One region of the Fusibacter fontis genome, then DNA from elsewhere that is predicted to be linked to it. Evidence: a T-box and tRNA genes for the amino acid it is inferred to sense, from the RefSeq annotation. Region 1 holds a T-box; the other holds one or more tRNA genes.

What was found. The T-box of region 1 lies ahead of proS (proline--tRNA ligase). A T-box ahead of a tRNA ligase gene usually reads a tRNA of that ligase, here a tRNA-Pro.
Region 2: it has a tRNA-Pro gene. The T-box ahead of proS (proline--tRNA ligase) is inferred to sense a tRNA for this amino acid. The anticodon was not compared.

The regions. Positions count from the first base shown of each region.
Region 1 is NZ_AP042445.1:2,123,392-2,132,815, reverse strand. Features, by position in the region: gene ACZ41W_RS09665 (hypothetical protein) at 51-470, opposite strand; T-box leader at 840-1,039, shown strand; gene proS (proline--tRNA ligase) at 1,192-2,640, shown strand; gene ACZ41W_RS09655 (tRNA-specific 2-thiouridylase) at 2,676-3,863, opposite strand; gene ACZ41W_RS09650 (DegV family protein) at 3,865-4,743, opposite strand; gene pgsA (CDP-diacylglycerol--glycerol-3-phosphate 3-phosphatidyltransferase) at 4,766-5,296, opposite strand; gene ACZ41W_RS09640 (hypothetical protein) at 5,468-6,133, opposite strand; gene ACZ41W_RS09635 (hypothetical protein) at 6,319-7,002, opposite strand; gene ACZ41W_RS09630 (diguanylate cyclase domain-containing protein) at 7,172-8,194, shown strand; gene mutY (A/G-specific adenine glycosylase) at 8,220-9,424, shown strand, end outside.
Region 2 is NZ_AP042445.1:327,328-336,751, reverse strand. Features, by position in the region: gene ACZ41W_RS01385 (HD-GYP domain-containing protein) at 1-423, opposite strand, end outside; gene ACZ41W_RS01380 (nucleoside recognition domain-containing protein) at 644-1,093, opposite strand; gene ACZ41W_RS01375 (nucleoside recognition domain-containing protein) at 1,104-1,523, opposite strand; gene ACZ41W_RS01370 (ribonuclease H-like domain-containing protein) at 1,873-2,835, shown strand; tRNA gene ACZ41W_RS01365 (tRNA-Phe) at 3,016-3,091, opposite strand; tRNA gene ACZ41W_RS01360 (tRNA-Ile) at 3,120-3,196, opposite strand; tRNA gene ACZ41W_RS01355 (tRNA-Pro) at 3,206-3,282, opposite strand; tRNA gene ACZ41W_RS01350 (tRNA-Trp) at 3,309-3,384, opposite strand; tRNA gene ACZ41W_RS01345 (tRNA-Ile) at 3,392-3,468, opposite strand; tRNA gene ACZ41W_RS01340 (tRNA-Ser) at 3,483-3,574, opposite strand; tRNA gene ACZ41W_RS01335 (tRNA-Ser) at 3,585-3,673, opposite strand; tRNA gene ACZ41W_RS01330 (tRNA-Lys) at 3,691-3,766, opposite strand; tRNA gene ACZ41W_RS01325 (tRNA-Gln) at 3,775-3,849, opposite strand; tRNA gene ACZ41W_RS01320 (tRNA-Gly) at 3,858-3,931, opposite strand; tRNA gene ACZ41W_RS01315 (tRNA-Tyr) at 4,057-4,141, opposite strand; tRNA gene ACZ41W_RS01310 (tRNA-Thr) at 4,152-4,227, opposite strand; tRNA gene ACZ41W_RS01305 (tRNA-Asp) at 4,233-4,309, opposite strand; tRNA gene ACZ41W_RS01300 (tRNA-Val) at 4,405-4,480, opposite strand; tRNA gene ACZ41W_RS01295 (tRNA-Glu) at 4,599-4,673, opposite strand; tRNA gene ACZ41W_RS01290 (tRNA-Met) at 4,687-4,761, opposite strand; tRNA gene ACZ41W_RS01285 (tRNA-Leu) at 4,778-4,864, opposite strand; tRNA gene ACZ41W_RS01280 (tRNA-Asn) at 4,875-4,949, opposite strand; rRNA gene rrf (5S ribosomal RNA) at 5,066-5,182, opposite strand; rRNA gene ACZ41W_RS01270 (23S ribosomal RNA) at 5,366-8,281, opposite strand; rRNA gene ACZ41W_RS01265 (16S ribosomal RNA) at 8,629-9,424, opposite strand, start outside.

The DNA.
Region 1 (9,424 bases):
TCCATAGTTTTCCCCCACACCTTAATAAACTCAATGAGGAAACTTCTTTATTATGTCTTATCGTATAGATATGTTTTCTTAGTTTTTATACTTCCTAATACAATTCCTAATGGCATATTAATCGCAACTAAAAAAAATGTCACCCTTTCGAAATTCATTATACTACCAAGTAAAAACATCATTGTTCCAATAGTGAAAAAAACAATAAAAAAATTCAACTGGCGTCTAAGTCTCTTCTTGGTTTTTTCCCAACTATGTTTATTAACCTTTTTTTGTAATTTCATGATCAATCCAGGTAGGTTAAAAAATATATAATATGAAAAACCAATGAACAACGATAAGACTGATCGCTGACTGAATAATTCATATCCAGCGCCACCAATAAGTAAGAATAAAGTGAAACTAAAACCTAAATAATACCTTGAATATTTAATCAATGCATCAATATTTTCATCTAAGAAATTAAACATTTAGATACCTCCTATTTTAATGATGTTACCATAAAGTCTTCGATAATTCCATCACTTCAACATATAACATGTACTTTGGTTAAATGTTGCATCAAATTTGCGCTTATCTTGTTGTTACAATCCGTTCATGCACAACGCCACCGGCGAAAATTCCATGTAAGTGGGACGACGCTTCACATAATGGTGATTCATGAACGATTCTGCAGGCGCAGCCGAGGACCAAGTGAAGGAAGCACCATTATGTGAAGCGCCACCCCATCATACCCCATAATTTTCCCTCACACCTTGACAAAATCAAAGGGACGGATTATATTAATTGAAGAATGACAAATTAGACACCCACAAGTCTGCAAAAATCTTTGGGTGTAGTATAAGGCTATGAAAAGGCCAGTAAGTGCAACGATATCTTTAGAGAATGGGATTCACCGGCTGAAAGATCCCTAGAGTAAATGGCACTGAACCTACCTTTGAGCATGTATTAATCGTACACGGGAAGGACCGTTATATCCTATACGAGTGAGTAAAGCAATTTACTAATTAGAGTGGTACCGCGAGTCTTCGTCTCTAGCAATAAGAGATGAAGGCTTTTTGTTTTTTTGAAAGTAAAAGTGGATAAAGAGGACATCATCGAGTGTTGTTTTATCGGTGAATAAGAGAAATCAAGTAAATAAGAGTAATCATATAAACACGAGAAATAAAATGAATCTTAACGGAGGTTATAATGAGTAAGCAAAATGAAAAAGAATTTGTAAAAGACATTACCAAAATGGAAGATGATTTCGCACAGTGGTATACAGATGTCATCAAAAAGACGGACTTAGTAGACTATTCACCTGTAAAGGGTTTTATGGTCATCAAACCATACGGTTATGCACTTTGGGAAGGGATTCAAGCATTTTTAGACAGACGTTTCAAAGAAACAGGTCATCAAAATGTGTATTTCCCACTCTTAATTCCAGAGAGTTTATTAAACAAAGAAAAAGAGCACGTTGAAGGTTTCGCGCCAGAAGTGGCTTGGGTAACACATGGCGGTAGTGAAGAGCTTGCTGAACGTCTTTGTGTACGACCAACATCTGAGACGATTATTTGTTCTATGTACTCAAAATGGCTCACAACTTATAGAGAACTTCCATATCTTTATAACCAATGGTGTTCGGTTGTACGCTGGGAAAAAGCGACGCGTCCATTTTTAAGAACGTCTGAATTCTTATGGCAAGAAGGTCATACGCTTCATGAAACACAACAAGAGGCGCAAGAAGAAACACTTAGAATGCTCGGCATTTATCAAGAGATGGCTGAAGAACTTTTAGCAATTCCAATGGTTGCCGGTCGAAAATCAGATCGTGAAAAATTTGCTGGTGCTGAAGCGACGTACACAATCGAGGCGCTTATGCATGATGGTAAAGCGCTTCAATCGGGAACTTCACACAACTTAGCGCAACACTTTACGAAAGCGTTTGAAATCACATTCCAAGGCAGAACAGGCGAACTTGAACATCCACATCATACATCATGGGGCGTATCGACTCGTCTAATCGGCGGCGTAATCATGGTGCATGGCGATAACAGAGGTTTGGTATTGCCACCAAGACTTGCACCAATTCAAGTAGTGATTATTCCAATTGCACAGAAAAAAGAAGGCGTACTTGAGCACGTTAATGCGCTATTTGATGAACTTAAAGCAGCGGGTATCCGCGTGAAGTTAGACGACAGCGCGGAGTATTCACCAGGCTGGAAATTCAATGAATATGAAATGAAAGGCGTGCCACTCCGTTTAGAAGTGGGTCCTAGAGATATTGAAAACGGCGTGATGATGGCAGCAAGACGCGACACGCTTGAAAAGATGACGTTAAACCGCGAAGGGGCTGTTGAGACCGTTAAAACGTTATTGGATACGATTCATTACGACATGCTTGAAAGAGCAAGAAAAAATAGAGATGAGAAGACGTTTACATTTAGCACATACGATGAATTCAAAACTAAAATGGTAGAAACACCTGGTTTTGCTAAAACGATGTGGTGTGGCGACGAAGCGTGTGAAGCACAGGTAAAAGCAGATACAGGCGTAACGATTCGCTGTCTTCCATTTGAACAAGAAAACTTGGGCGATACGTGTCCATTCTGTGGCAAACCAGCGAAACACATGGTTTACATGGCAAAAGCGTACTAAGAAAATCAATATAAAAAAGTGGCGAATCCCCACATTTATTTATAAGATGTGATGATTCCACCACCGATTAAACGATCGCCAATATAACAGACCAATGCTTGTCCTTTTGAAGGTGCCCGAACGGGACTTTCAAACGTGAGGCGAGCAGCGGTCTTTATTTTTTTGTTCTCTAGAAGACAGGTTGTCTTTGAACTATTTGAGTGAATGATTTCGCCTACTTCAACTGTTAATTCTGGTTTGAACAGTTCATCTGACTTCACAATGCATAATTTTCCTTCGTAAACCGCTGACCACTGGCTGACGATGACGGAGACTTCAAGCGTATTTTCGTCAGGCGATTCCTGAAGCAACGACGCTTGTAGCTTGGGTGAAATGAGGTTGAAATCTTCACAGTCGATGGTGTGATATAAAAGATCCTCTTCGCTTCCAAGTGTAACGATCTGTGAATGGGCATTCAGCTCTGTTACGACGTATTTTCCATTGAGATATTGTCCGTTTAGGTCTTTGCCCAGTCGCCTTTTTTGCCCAATGGTGAAGTGAGCGGTTCCTTGATGATGCCCCACGATTTCTCCTGTGGTGAGGACAAAGTCACCAGGGGACATGGCCGGATGAGAGTGTTCTTTAAGATAGAGCGCATGGTTTTTGTGTTCGATGAAGCAGATGCCCATACTGTCTTTTTTCTCGGCGAGTTCAAGATGATAGGACGCAAATGTCTCGCGAACAGCGGCTTTACTTTCCATATCGCCAAGGGGAAAAATCAGCCGACTCAGCGTCTCTTGATTGAGATGATAGAGATTGTACGATTGATCTTTGCGCTTATTTTCTGAGCGATAGAGTTCGTATTCACCTGTATCTTGGTTATACACACACTTTGCATAGTGTCCAGTTGAAAAATACTCAGCGCCATGTGCGACTGCATCTTCAATGAGTCGCCCATATTTGAGTTTTTCATTGCAGATTAGGCATGGATTGGGCGTATTTCCTTGTGCATAAGCATCGTGAAAGTTTTTAATGACAAGATCATTAAAATAGGTGCGATAATCGAGTACCAAGTGTTCTATTTCTAGGCATTTGGCTATTTGGCGTGCAGATTCAATTTCGCTGGATTGGTGGTCAAAGAGCCACATGGTAACACCGATGACTTCGTGACCTTGCTTTTTAAGTAAAAGGGCGGTGGTGCCACTATCGACACCACCGCTCAATCCTACTGCTATTTTACTCATATTAATTGACCCTTTCAGTTCCAACAAATGCCACTGCTATCATATCGGGACCAACATGTGATGCAATCGTCATTGAAAGTTCACTGACGATAATTTCTACGTTTGGTTTGATGTCTCGAATCTGCTGAACAAGCTGTTCTGCGTCATCTGGACAATTGCCATGGCCAACGATGATAAACTGTGTGAGTGATGGATCAAAATGTTCGTTAACTTTTGAAGCTAAAAGTGCGATGGATTTTTTACGGCCTCTGACATTGCCATAAGGTTTGATTCGTCCTTCATTGTCGAGTCCGAGTGTCGGTTTGACGTTGAGAACATTTCCTACCATAGCTGAGGTAGAAGAGATGCGACCGCCATTTTTTAAATATGTGAGGTTGTCTACACCAAACCAATGTTGTGTTTTGAGTTTGACAGAATCTGCCCATGCGGCTACTTCTTCTGCTGATTTTCCAGCTTGTGCGAGTCGTACGGCTCCAACAATTAAGACGCCAAGTCCAATAGATGCAGAGACAGTATCGACGATCTCGATTTTTCGCTCTGGATAATCTTCAAGCGCATTGAGTTTGCCAATCATAGCTGAGTTCATCGTGCCGCTCATTCCTGAAGAGAGTGGTAAGTATACGATGTCATTGCCTTCGGCGAGTTCTTTGCGAAAAACTTCTTCAAAACGAAACGCGTTGATCTGTGAAGTAGTCGGCATGATGCCTTGTCTTAAAAGATTGTAGAATTCCGTCTTGTCATAAGATTTACCCAAGTCATCAATTACGTCTCTGTCTTGGATGCGTATCGGCATGCCAATGACGTGTAAAAGCGATGTGTGTGCTTCTACAAATTGAAGGGGTAAATCACAGCAGGAATCTGTTATGATTTTTAGGTTCATTGAGCGCCTCCAGTTTCTTTTCTTAGTGATGTGATTTTCTCCTAATCATAAATGTCACATAGGAAGAAAAGGCTGTAAGTTTGAACCCAACTGCGAGAATTAAAAGATATTGCAACCACTTAGCATCTGGCATCCAAAGTAACAATACAATGGAGAGGCTAAATACAACAGTTGCGAGCTTGCCAAAAATGTTTGACGGAATAATGAGTTTTTCTTTACGTAAGTATAAATAGATACCTGTACAAATCATAAAGAGTTCTTTGACCAACATAATGAGCAGGACCCAAAATGGCACATAGTGATCGATATACAGCGAAGTGAGCGCTGTTAGCAGCATGAGTTTATCTGCTAGCGGATCAAATACGGTACCAAATGGAGTAATCAGTTGATATTTCCTTGCAATGTAACCATCCAAAAAATCTGTTATCCCGGCAATAATAAAAATAATAAGTGCGAATAAATGTGCATAAGACAAATTAGAAAAATAAACAAAATAAAACACTGGGACTAAACAAAGGCGGATGGCTGTAAGAATATTTGGGGTGTTTTTCAACCGTTTCACTCCTCTCGAGTATGGAATACAAAATTACACTTAATTTGATTATAAACGAATTAGAAGTTGTTTTCAATTGAAGTTGTCAATAGAGGAGAATATACAACGAAAACATAAAAAAACACATTCGTAGATAAAGCTAGAATGTGTTTTAAGTATTTGTGATAACCATTAATGTCTATGAAAGGGTTCGTGTTCAAACAATGGTTGATGTTCTCGTAGTGGTTGATGTCCATGTACTTGTTCGTGTCCATGTAGTTGTTCATGGCGAGAAAAATGTCGCATAAGCTCGTGTCGAAGTTTTTTAAATTGTTTGATATTGCCTTCATATATAAGTGTCATGTTGTCCAGATCAAAGAAATCCGTCGCTTGCACCAGTCCCGGATGTTTTCCGATGTCTAAAACACCATGCTTTTTTAGAAGCATATAGACAAATTGAGAGCAAAAATAGTGATTTTTACGAGGAAGTGGACGATTCACTAGTACGCCAAAAAGGCCTAAAAAATTATAGTGGTAGCGATGACGATGTTTGTAAAAAAATCGAATATCGCGATTAAGGCCGTTGAATTGCCTTCTCGTTACTGGAACTCGGTATATTTTACATTCAGCAGCATCATTTTTTTTATAGACGCCTTCAAATAAATTTTCTTCTACAAATCCACCTGAAAATGGATTGTCTGGATTCACTCTTCCGAAACTGTACATTCTCGAAAATGTATCATCAAAGCTAATGGACGTGTGCACATAACTCGAAGGGGTGAAATGCTTGATCGTTCTTGCAAGCCACGTTCCAGTTTTTGAAAATACAAGATATATGTAATCTTGTTGTGTTGGCATAAAATTCTCCAAATTATGAGACTTTGTCGAAATAAAAGTACTAAGATACAACTACTAAAATACAACGACGTAGTTAATACTGAGAAATTATATCATTTTTTTTAGTATAAGACTAGGACAGAACTCTAATTAATGGAAATTTAAGAATGATGAAACGAGGTAAGCGTTGAAGGAAAGGCAAATTTTTACCTACCTACAATATCTTGGTAACCTTCAATTTCTGAACGATTTGCACCATATGGTTCAATATAATAACGACCTTCGGACTCTTCAATCATTATGAGACCGTTAGCTTCAGAAGAAATACTAACGTTCAGGTAATATAACATAGGGTAGTCTTCCTCGTTAAAGGATTCAGCTCGGTCAACTTTTAGTTTGTGATACCAATTTGAACCGTAACGATTTGCCATTAGAGCGTTTGCTTCATGTAAATACCCCTCGATACGCGTTTGATCTCTAACTGGATCTCCATATTCATCTAAATACTTACCGTCTTTAATACAAGATAACAGCAAATCTACATCTTCATTTTTGATTGCCTTAAAAAAATTTCTGGTCACTGACTGTGGTGTTTTATTCATATCGCTATGAGGACCATCAAAATTTGAAGTGCTTATAAACAAGTATACCGAGCAAATTGAAACTATAGCAATAATTAATGAAATGATTGGATGTAATTTAATTATTTTAGAAATCCGCTTAAATGAAAAATTCTGCACATGATTTTGTTTTGAATCTGAAAAAAACATTTGAGTAGGCTTAACGGTGCTTTTTGATTTATTTGTTAGGTTGTAATGAATTTTCTTTCCACAATGATAGCAATAACTACAATCGTCGTTGATTTTAGTTCCACATTCGCTGCAATACATAATGTCCTCACTTTATATAGATGGTGTAATTTTCAAAATATAGATGATGTAATTTTCAAAGATATTATACTAAGAAATTCACAGTAAGTTAAGCATTATAAAATTTTCAGTCTTCAAATCACTGATTTGGGTATATACTAAAAAGAGAATGATGAAATCGGAGGATGCCATGTCTGAAAAACAAAGTACTCAAGTAAATGACAATACTCAAGAAAAGGACCGCACTCAAGAAAAGGACAACACACATAAAAAACGTAAAAAAGAAACTCTAGAGATGAGTCAAGAAATGGGTCCTGAGATGAAACTTCAAATGGAGATATTAAATGTACTCTTTGAAGGTGCATTTATTGTCAGTGAGATGGGGACGATTTTGCACTGGAATCAAGGGGCAAAGCGATTGACGGGGTATAGTGCTGAAGATATGCTTATGACGAATTTTTCTGAGGATATCCTCAATTTGATGGATGATGCAGGTAGACAACTGTGTCTTGGTAATTGTCCGGTAGAACTTACTTTTTCCGATGGCGTACAACGTGAAGTAGATGCGTATACAAAACATAAACGCGGGCATCGCGTCCCTTTAAAATACAGAGTTTCTATGTTAGAAGCCCTTCCAAATGGCGAGAGATCTGTGCTCGTAACGATGGCACCAGTAATGGAGTCGGTTAAGACTTCTGAACGATTGAATGCTGAATCGCAATTGCTTTTGATGGATCCTTTGACAGATCTTCCTAATCGGACCTATATAGATCTTATTTTAGATGAAAAAATCAAGATGTTTGAGCGATTTTCATTTCATTTTGGCGTTGCACTTGTGGATATTGATAATTTCGAAGGCGTGAATGCAACTTTTGGAAGAGCATTGAGCGATGAAGTGTTAAGTGTACTTGCAAGAACATTTAGAAATTCATTTAGAGGGGCTGATTTTATCGGCAGATGGCAAAATGATGAATTTTTATTTTTCTTCTCGGGTGTCACCAATGAACACATGCAGAAGTTATGTGAGCGTATTCGTATTCTCGCAGAGGGAAGCGTTTTGCGAAATGAAACCTTTAGAGATATTGAATTTACAGTCTCTGTGGGTGGAACTGTGATCCGAAAAGGAGACACACAGCAATCCGTGATGGATCGAGTTGCAGACCGTTTAAAACGTGCAAAATCCAAGGGTGGTAACACGTGTATGACACGTTAGCAGTTATTATATAAAAGGAAGATTAATGAGTTTGAAGAAAAAACAGAATTTAGTGAGTTCAACTAATTTCCAACCACCAACCGATTTGCTCGAATGGTATGATGGTGTTAAAAGGGATCTCCCTTGGCGTCATGATATTACGCCCTACAAAGTGTGGATTTCGGAAATTATGCTTCAACAAACGCAAGTGGTGACGGTTTTACCGTATTACCACCGATTTATGGAGCGATTTCCAACTGTAGAATCCCTTGCAAATGCAAATGAAGAAGAAGTATTTAAATATTGGGAAGGCCTTGGGTACTATTCCCGTGCACGCAATCTGATCAAATGTGCACGAATCGTAGCGACTGAATATCGTGGTGAGTTTCCAAATCGTGCAGCAGCGTTAGAGAAACTTCCAGGGATTGGTCCTTATACATCTGCTGCAATTGCATCGATTGCTTTTAATGAGTGCATCGCAGCGGTTGATGGCAATGTGTTTCGAGTGTTGTCGAGAATCTACGAAAATGACCTCGCTGTCAACCAGCCTAAGAATGTAATGATTTTTCGTAATCAGGCCAATGAGTTGATGAAGGAGCTCATGCAACATCATGAAAGTCGACCTGTTGGAGATTTTAATCAAGCGATGATGGAGCTTGGAGCCACAGTGTGTACGCCGACACAGCCTAGATGTGAACTATGTCCATTTCGTGTGACTTGTAGGGCCAATCTGCACCAGACGACGAAAGACTATCCCGTAAAAATTAAAAAGGCGAAAAAAATTGAACAAAGAGTGGCTATGATCGTGATGCTTCATCAAAATCAGGTGTTACTCATGAGAAAAAATGATTTGGGACTATTATCTGACTTATGGGGATTTCCAGCATTTGATCTTGATGAATATCGTAAGGAACAAGGCATATCCAAAGAGTCGCGAGTATCACAGGAGTTGCAAGTTTCACAAAAACTGCAAATTTCACAAGAGTTGAAAGTTTCACAAAAACTGCAAATTTCGCAAAAACCGCAAGTTTCACAGGAATCGCAAGTATCAAAAGAATCGGAAGTTTCACAGGAACTGCGAGTATCACAAGCTTCGGAAGTTTCTCTAAAGTCAAAGAATTCTCATGAGTCATTGGACAAGCAACTAGTCGAGATATGGGTTCAGGAGACTTTGGGGTTACAGTCCACAGTTTCGCATACTAAAAAAGGCTTTAAACACGTGTTTACACACAGAGTCTGGCATCCAGAACT
Region 2 (9,424 bases), 1.5 Mb from region 1:
AGCATGAGTGAAATTATAGCTTTCTCTAAACGAAAGTAAACGCATTGTACCAAGCACATCATTATCAGCCAATAGCGTGTCAATTAAAGGTTTGATATCATCCTCTACTGTCTTAACATCAAAATCAAAATCTTTATTTTGAACTTGATAATAGATTTTCTTAAAACGATCAAGAACAACTGCATAATTATTATTAATTTCACGGTACTTAGTTTCTAAAGAAATATTTTTATAAGCGAAAGATTTTTCGTCTTGACCATCTTCTGAAACAAAAACGTGAGTAATATTATGATTTTTAAAATAATCTACATGTCGTGATTGAAATTCAGTCCCTTGAGATAATATAATATTCCCCAAATCATTATAAATATCTTTAGACAATCTCATGCCAATTTGCAAATCATCTATTGAAATCTCCTTCATTACGATCCCCCTATCTTAACAAATTATCTCATCATGCTTTATTTATATATTAAAGTTAAATCGGATTAACGCTAGATCTGATTTTCATTTAACTTAACTGTTTCTTCATTTGACAGTTACATCATTTGACAGTTACATCATTTGACAGTTACTTCATTTGGCTGTTACTTCATTCGATTATTGTTAAATTAAACTATCATTTAATCCTTAATCCAAAAAATTACATTTTCTTCTTAGTCATGTATAATGATGAGAAATAAGTAAGAAAAAATGCACTTATAAGTCTAACCGATACAATAATGATTCCACTCGCTCCAACGGCAACAAACAGTAATGTATCCTCTACAATTGCATGACAAGCAGCTAAAAATATAGATACAAGAAGCACACTTTTTGTATCTAACTCATCTTCATTCATGGATTGTATTAAAACACCTGCTCCATATGAAATACCAAAGAACAATCCTACCGCTAACGGAAAAGCTGACCTGTTACTCATTCCTAAAAATTTCGAAATGGGTGAAAATAATTTCGAAACCCCATCAAGAATTTTTAAATCTTTCGCAATTTCCATAAAAATCATGAGTGGGATAACAATAACAGCAATCCCATAAATAGATTTAATACTGCCTATGATTCCAATTTCATAAAACTCGATTAGATAACTCATAATTTCCTCTTTATAAAAAGACATTTAGCAAAATACCACTGATTATTGACAAACTCAAACGCAACAATACAACGAATACTGTATTTACTTTTAATTTGTTAAATATTGCCGTTTCAACAATTAATGAATGTGAAAAGGCTAGCATCACAGCAAGTATGGTAATCTGTTTCACAGAAAGCGTTAGCGATGCAATCGCACCTAAAGCTGCATATAGATTCAAAACATTCCCTAAAACTAAAACAATAGCTGCTTCGCCGGGTAATCCAAACCAAATCATTAATGGCTTGAAAACAACTGCTATTCCATCAATTAACGGTGTCATTCTTATCACAGTAACAATTAAATAAACAGGTATTAAAACTCTAGATAAGATCCACAATGTTTTTAGTCCATTTACCATACCACGCTTGAACGTATCTAATGTAATCATTTAATCCTACCATTCTATATTCGAAATATTATCGCTTATATATTAACATAAATTCATAAGATTAGCTAGTGATTATTCCGTTTTGTTAATCTACTTAATGTAGTACAACTATAAATCAGATACATACCGAAACATCACATTTGTCAATTTGATTCAACTAAAATACAAGAATTTCATCTTGACGAATTAACCTACTTAATCTTCTACAGATTTGACTTCTTTAGAATTAAGTCACAATATCAATTGACGTAGGTCATATTAATCATTAAACTTAGAAATATAGATTCCCCTTATCGCTCTACAATATCTAAATATTTAACAGACTCACATTTGTATTTCGGAGGACACCATGGAAATAGTAAAAAATACAACTTCACTTCAAATAAATGATCTTTTCAAAAATAACAACATACTTGTAATAGACATAGAAACAGACGGCTTAAGTCATAAAAATACGATTGTAATCATTGGTTTGATAATTTTGATTCCCAATCAAATGCCTACAGTCATTCAATTATTCAATGACGATTATCACTCTGAATATGATCTTTTAATAGAACTAAAAAAAATTATTGAAGAACATGAAATTGATTACTTTATCAGTTTCAATGGTGATTCTTTTGATTTTCCATTTATTAATGCTAGGTTTCAGCACCACCACATCCATTATTTAATTCCAAAATTGATTAACATAGATTTACTGCGGATTGCAAAAAAAAATAAAGATAGGTATCCCCTTGATAATTATAAGTTAAAGACCATAGAACAAAGCTTAGGAATTAACAGAACTGACACAATTAGTGGAAAAGACAGCATCGTACTCTATCAAGCATATTTAGAATCAAAGGATCAAAAACTCAAGCAAATCATTTTACTACACAACTACGATGATATTCTAAATATGATTCCCTTAACTAAGTTACTAACGCTTACGAATTATTCATTTCCAAGTATCATTAAAATTGATGACAAAAAAATTTACATTTTACAAACTCAAATTAATAATGAAACTCTAAAAGCAACTATCTATCTCTCTATACCACGTTTACACAACGAAATCACTAAACATACAAACTATTGTTCATTTCACTTAAGTAACCAACAAGGCGAAATTAACATGGATCTTGTCCACTTTAAAGACTCAAATCAGTCTCAATATGTATTTATTAACCCTAAAGTTATAAATCTTGGAGAAATATATGAGTTAGAAGATTCAAAAAAAGAATCATTGCTCATTCGATTCAATGATACAGTAATTTATGAAAATATTAATCAGATAATCCATGAATTTCTAAAAATGGTACTCATATAGTAGTATCATTTTTTTTATCCTATTTCATAATCAACTTTACTCAAATTAGATTTTTGATTGATTTAATGATCAATATTCTGGTTCATATTCTAATCAATTTTCTTTTGCGAAGAAATTTTGAATTTCTATAAAAAAAAGTGGGGATTAATATTCCCCACTTGCTTTTGCAATATAAAAAAATGGTGCCCAGAGGCGGAATCGAACCACCGACACGGGGATTTTCAGTCCCCTGCTCTACCGACTGAGCTATCTGGGCAAATAAGAAGTTACCTTCTTAGTAATCATGGTGGGCATAAGTGGACTCGAACCACCGACCTCACGCTTATCAGGCGTGCGCTCTAACCAGCTGAGCTATACGCCCATGATTTAATGGTCGGGGTGGCAGGATTTGAACCCGCGGCCCTCTGGTCCCAAACCAGATGCGCTACCAAACTGCGCTACACCCCGATAAAAAATATTAAATTGAAAAGAAATGGCAGGGGTGACAGGCTTCGAACCCACGACACGCGGTTTTGGAGACCGCTGCTCTACCAGCTGAGCTACACCCCTATATATTTGGTGGGCCATCAGGGACTCGAACCCCGGACCATCCGGTTATGAGCCGGGTGCTCTAACCAACTGAGCTAATGGCCCAATACATTTAAAATTGGCGGAGAAGGAGGGATTTGAACCCTCGCGCCCCTTGTCGAGACCTACTCCCTTAGCAGGGGAGCCTCTTCAGCCACTTGAGTACTTCTCCAATTTTAAAATGGCGGAGAGGGTGGGATTCGAACCCACGTGGGCTTGCACCCTAACGGTTTTCAAGACCGCCCCGTTATGACCGCTTCGGTACCTCTCCAAATTTGTTAATTAAAATGGTGATCCATCCGCGATTCGAACGCGGGACACCCTGATTAAAAGTCAGGTGCTCTACCGACTGAGCTAATGGACCATGAAAATTGGCTGGGGATACAGGATTTGAACCTGTGAATGACGGAGTCAAAGTCCGTTGCCTTACCGCTTGGCGAATCCCCAATGAAAATTGGAGCGGGTGAAGAGAATCGAACTCTCACAACCAGCTTGGAAGGCTGGGGCTCTACCATTGAGCTACACCCGCACGATACTGGAAAGAAATTCTTATCAACTCAAGCCTTATTCCACACAAGTATCAACAGCTTTTTTACTCTATTCACAAATTGTGTAACACCAGTTGAATGATTCATAACAAATCATATAATTAAATGGTGGAGGGAGAAGGATTCGAACCTTCGAAATCGTCGATAACGGATTTACAGTCCGCCCCCTTTGGCCACTCGGGAACCCCTCCAGTCATAAAATGGAGCCGGTGATGGGACTCGAACCCGCGACCTACTGATTACAAGTCAGTTGCTCTACCAATTGAGCTACACCGGCATAAATGGCGATCCAGAAGGGACTCGAACCCTCGACCTCTAGCGTGACAGGCTAGCGTTCTAACCAACTGAACTACTGGACCGCAATAATGATTACTCGCACATCATTTGATGTACAAATTCCCTTCTAGCAACTAAGTTGCATACGTCGGGCAGTTTTGAAATACAAAACTGAAAATGGTGGAAGTTATAGGGATCGAACCTATGACCCTCTGCTTGTAAGGCAGATGCTCTCCCAGCTGAGCTAAACTTCCATGTGAAAAAAACTTTCGTTTTCTTCAAATTGTCAACGGAACATTGACTGTTTTACTTCGTTAGTCTCCTAAAATTCTTCGAATTTAACGTCGACTGTTTTACTTCGTAAAACATAAATGGTGACCCCTAGGGGAATCGAACCCCTGTTACCGCCGTGAAAGGGCGGTGTCTTGACCGCTTGACCAAGGGGCCATGCAAAATAACATGGTTGCGGAGGCAGGATTCGAACCTACGGCCTTTGGGTTATGAGCCCAACGAGCTGCCACTGCTCCACTCCGCGATAATAAATATAAAATTGGTGCCGAGGACCGGAATCGAACCGGTACGGTGTCGCCACCGCAGGATTTTAAGTCCTGTGCGTCTGCCAGTTCCGCCACCACGGCACGTTTAAAATGGCTCCAAGGGAGGGATTCGAACCCTCAGCCTATCGGTTAACAGCCGAGTGCTCCACCGTTGAGCTACCTTGGAATACTTTTAAAAGCATTGCATATTCTTTGGTGTAACAATCACTTATAAACATCACATTTCGCTTTGCTCCATGATTGTTGAGCTACCTTGGAATACTTTTTAGTTCTTAAAGAACAAACTAGCGACGTTCTACTCTCCCAGGCAGCTACCCGCCAAGTACCATCGACGCTGGAGGACTTTACTTCTGTGTTCGGTATGGGAACAGGTGTTTCCCCTCCGCCATCATCACTAGATATGAAATTGTTTACAATTTCAGCCGTAGGTCGGTTTGCGAAGCAAATTGACTAGGCACGTAGTAAAATTTGCCGTAGGTCGGTTTTTCGTATAAAAACTGACTAGGCACAAGGTTATTATACCCTAGGTCATCAGACCCTGAAAATCACATATAGAGGTTCATTCAAAAGTGTTTGGATCGTTAGGTCAAGTCCTCGATCTATTAGTACCTGTCAGCTGAATGCATTACTGCACTTACACCTCAGGCCTATTACCACATTATCTTCATGGGATCTTACTCCATTTCTGGATGGGAAATCTCATCTTGAGGGGGGCTTCGCGCTTAGATGCCTTCAGCGCTTATCCCGTCCGAACTTAGCTACTCAGCTGTGCCATTGGCATGACAACTGATCCACCAGCGGTTCGTCCATCCCGGTCCTCTCGTACTAAGGACAGCTCCTCTCAAATTTCCTACGCCCACAGCAGATAGGGACCGAACTGTCTCACGACGTTCTGAACCCAGCTCGCGTGCCTCTTTAATGGGCGAACAGCCCAACCCTTGGGACCTACTTCAGCCCCAGGATGAGACGAGCCGACATCGAGGTGCCAAACCTCCCCGTCGATGTGGACTCTTGGGGGAGATAAGCCTGTTATCCCCGGGGTAGCTTTTATCCGTTGAGCGATGGCCCTTCCATGCGGTGCCACCGGATCACTAAGCTCTACTTTCGTACCTGCTCGAAATGTCTCTCTCGCAGTCAAGCTCCCTTTTGCCTTTACACTCTTCGCGCGATTTCCAACCGCGCTGAGGGAACCTTTAGGCGCCTCCGTTACTCTTTAGGAGGCGACCGCCCCAGTCAAACTGCCCACCTGACATTGTCCTAAACCAGGGTAACTGGTCATAGTTAGAATAACGTTATATCAAGAGTGGTATCCCAACGGCGACTCCGCTAAGACTAGCGTCCTAACTTCTCAGTCTCCCACCTATCCTGTACATGATATACCATTATCCAGTGCCAAGCTGCAGTAAAGCTCCACGGGGTCTTTCCGTCTAGCTGCGGGTAACCGGCATCTTTACCGGTACTACAATTTCACCGAGTCTATTGTTGAGACAGCGTCCAAATCGTTACGCCTTTCGTGCGGGTCGGAACTTACCCGACAAGGAATTTCGCTACCTTAGGACCGTTATAGTTACGGCCGCCGTTTACTGGGGCTTCAGTTCTGTGCTTCGATTGCTCTAACACTTCCCCTTAACCTTCCAGCACCGGGCAGGCGTCAGCCCCTATACATCATCTTTCGATTTAGCAGAGACCTGTGTTTTTGGTAAACAGTCGCTTGGACCTATCCTCTGCGGCCGACTCTAGCTCTGAACCTGAGTCGGCACCCCTTCTCCCGAAGTTACGGGGTCATTTTGCCGAGTTCCTTAACAATAGTTTTCTCGCTCGCCTTAGTATTTTCTACTCTCCCACCTGTGTCGGTTTACGGTACAGGCACCTGCTCCCTCGATAGAAACTTTTCTTGACAGTGTGATATCTGCTACTTCGCTACTATTTTCACTCCCCATCACAACTCACCCTTACAAGAGGCGGATTTGCCTACCTCTCAGACTCGTTGCTTGGACGCACTCAACCAATCGTGCGCTTAGCATAACCTCCTGTGTCATTCCCTCTCTCAAACGGTTCTCGGTGGTACAGGAATCTTTACCTGTTGTCCATCGCCTACGACTTTCGTCCTCGGCTTAGGCCCTGACTTACCCTGAGCGGACGAACCTTCCTCAGGAAACCTTGGGTTTTCGGCGGACGGGATTCTCACCCGTCTCTCGTTACTCATGCCAACATTCTCTCTTCTATACAGTCCACAAGTCCTTACGATCTTGCTTCGCCCCATATACAATGCTCCTCTACCAATTGCCTAAGCAATTCCATAGCTTCGGTAGTAAGTTTTAGCCCCGGTAATCTTCGGCGCAGAATCACTCGACTAGTGAGCTATTACGCACTCTTTAAATGTATGGCTGCTTCTAAGCCAACATCCTAGTTGTCTGTGCAATTCCACATCCTTTTCCACTTAACTTACATTTTGGGACCTTAGCTGATGGTCTGGGCTGTTTCCCTTTTGACTATGAATCTTATCACACACAGTCTGACTCCTGAGTATAAGATATCGGTATTCGGAGTTTGATAGACTTCGGTAGCCGGTGAAAGCCCCTAGGTCATTCAGTGCTCTACCCCCGTATCTCTTTACCTCAAGGCTAGCCCTAAAGCTATTTCGAGGAGAACCAGCTATCTCCGGGTTCGATTGGAATTTCTCCGCTATCCACATGTCATCCCAACCTTTTTCAACAGATATGGGTTCGGGCCTCCAAGAGGTTTTACCCTCGCTTCACCCTGCACATGGATAGGTCACCCGGTTTCGGGTCTACGCCATACAACTATTTCGCCCTTTTCAGACTCGCTTTCGCTGCGGCTCCGTTCCTGAAGAACTTAACCTTGCTGCATAACGTAACTCGTTGGCCCGTTCTACAAAAAGTACATGGTCGTTCTTTAACGAACTTCCATTGCTTGTAAACATAAGGTTTCAGGTTCTTTTCACTCCCCTCTCGGGGTTCTTTTCACCTTTCCCTCACGGTACTATTCTCTATCGGTCACTAGGTAGTATTTAGCCTTGGCAGATGGTCCTGCCTGCTTCCCACAAAATTTCTCGTGTTTCGTGGTACTCCGGATCAGTCTCGCATACCTTCTCTTTTCGCTTACGTGGCTCTCACACTCTTCGGCCTACTTTCCCAAGTAGTTCTGCTAAGATACAGCTTTGCTTTATTGACTGTCCACACCCCTTCGTCCGAAGACTCAGGTTTGGGCTCTTTCCATTTCGCTCGCCACTACTCTGGAAATCACTTTTGTTTTCTCTTCCTTCGGGTACTTAGATGTTTCAGTTCCCCGAGTTCCCTTCCTATAGCCTATGTATTCAGCTATGGATGACTGGACATTACTCCAGCCGGGTTTCCCCATTCGGACATCTACGGATCTACACTTGCTTGCAGCTCCCCGTAGCTTTTCGCAGCTTACCACGTCCTTCTTCGGCTCCTAGTGCCAAGGCATTCGCCCTATGCTCTTATTAACTTGACCTACATGTGGCACGTAGTGTCATCATGCGCTCGTGAGAAACGTTAGTTTCTAGAGCGTTGTGACTTACTGTGTCATCATTCGATCTTTTTTTTACACTTTTTTCATGTCTTCTCTATATGCAATTTTCAAGGTACGATTAAACTTAACGAAGTTAAGTTTTAAAAAGCGAAGCTTTTAGCGATGAAATCGCCGTAACTTGTAACGAACGAATTTTCAAGGAAAATTCGGGCGGTTACTTGCTTGATGTTTCCATCTAGCAGTTACTTACTTTGCTTTCTTCTTTTGAAGTTCCTGTATCTCTACAAGACCCTCAAAATTGAACAGCGCAAATGTCTATTTCTCCTTAGAAAGGAGGTGATCCAGCCGCACCTTCCGATACGGCTACCTTGTTACGACTTCACCCCAGTCATTGATTTCACCTTCGACAGCTTCCTCCCTTACGGGTTGGACCACTGGCTTCGGGCGCCCCCAACTTCCATGGTGTGACGGGCGGTGTGTACAAGACCCGGGAACGCATTCACCGCGACATTCTGATTCGCGATTACTAGCAACTCCAACTTCATGTGGGCGAGTTTCAGCCCACAATCCGAACTGGGATCGGCTTTTTAGGATTCGCTCCAGATTGCTCTTTCGCTGCCCGTTGTACCGACCATTGTAGCACGTGTGTAGCCCAGATCATAAGGGGCATGATGATTTGACGTCATCCCCACCTTCCTCCGTGTTATCCACGGCAGTCTGTTTAGAGTGCACAGCTTAACCTGTTTGCAACTAAACACAAGGGTTGCGCTCGTTGCGGGACTTAACCCAACATCTCACGACACGAGCTGACGACAACCATGCACCACCTGTCTTCTCTGTCCCGAAGGAAAGATCCGGCTAAGGATCGGTCAGAGAGATGTCAAGATCTGGTAAGGTTCTTCGCGTTGCTTCGAATTAAACCACATGCTCCGCTGCTTGTGCGGGTCCCCGTCAATTCCTTTGAGTTTCACACTTGCGTGCGTACTCCCCAGGCGGAATACTTAATGCGTTTGCTGCGGCACCGAGCTTTGACACCCGACACCTAGTATTCATCGTTTACGGCGTGGACTACCAGGGTATCTAATCCTGTTCGCTACCCACGCTTTCGTGCCTCAGTGTCAGTTA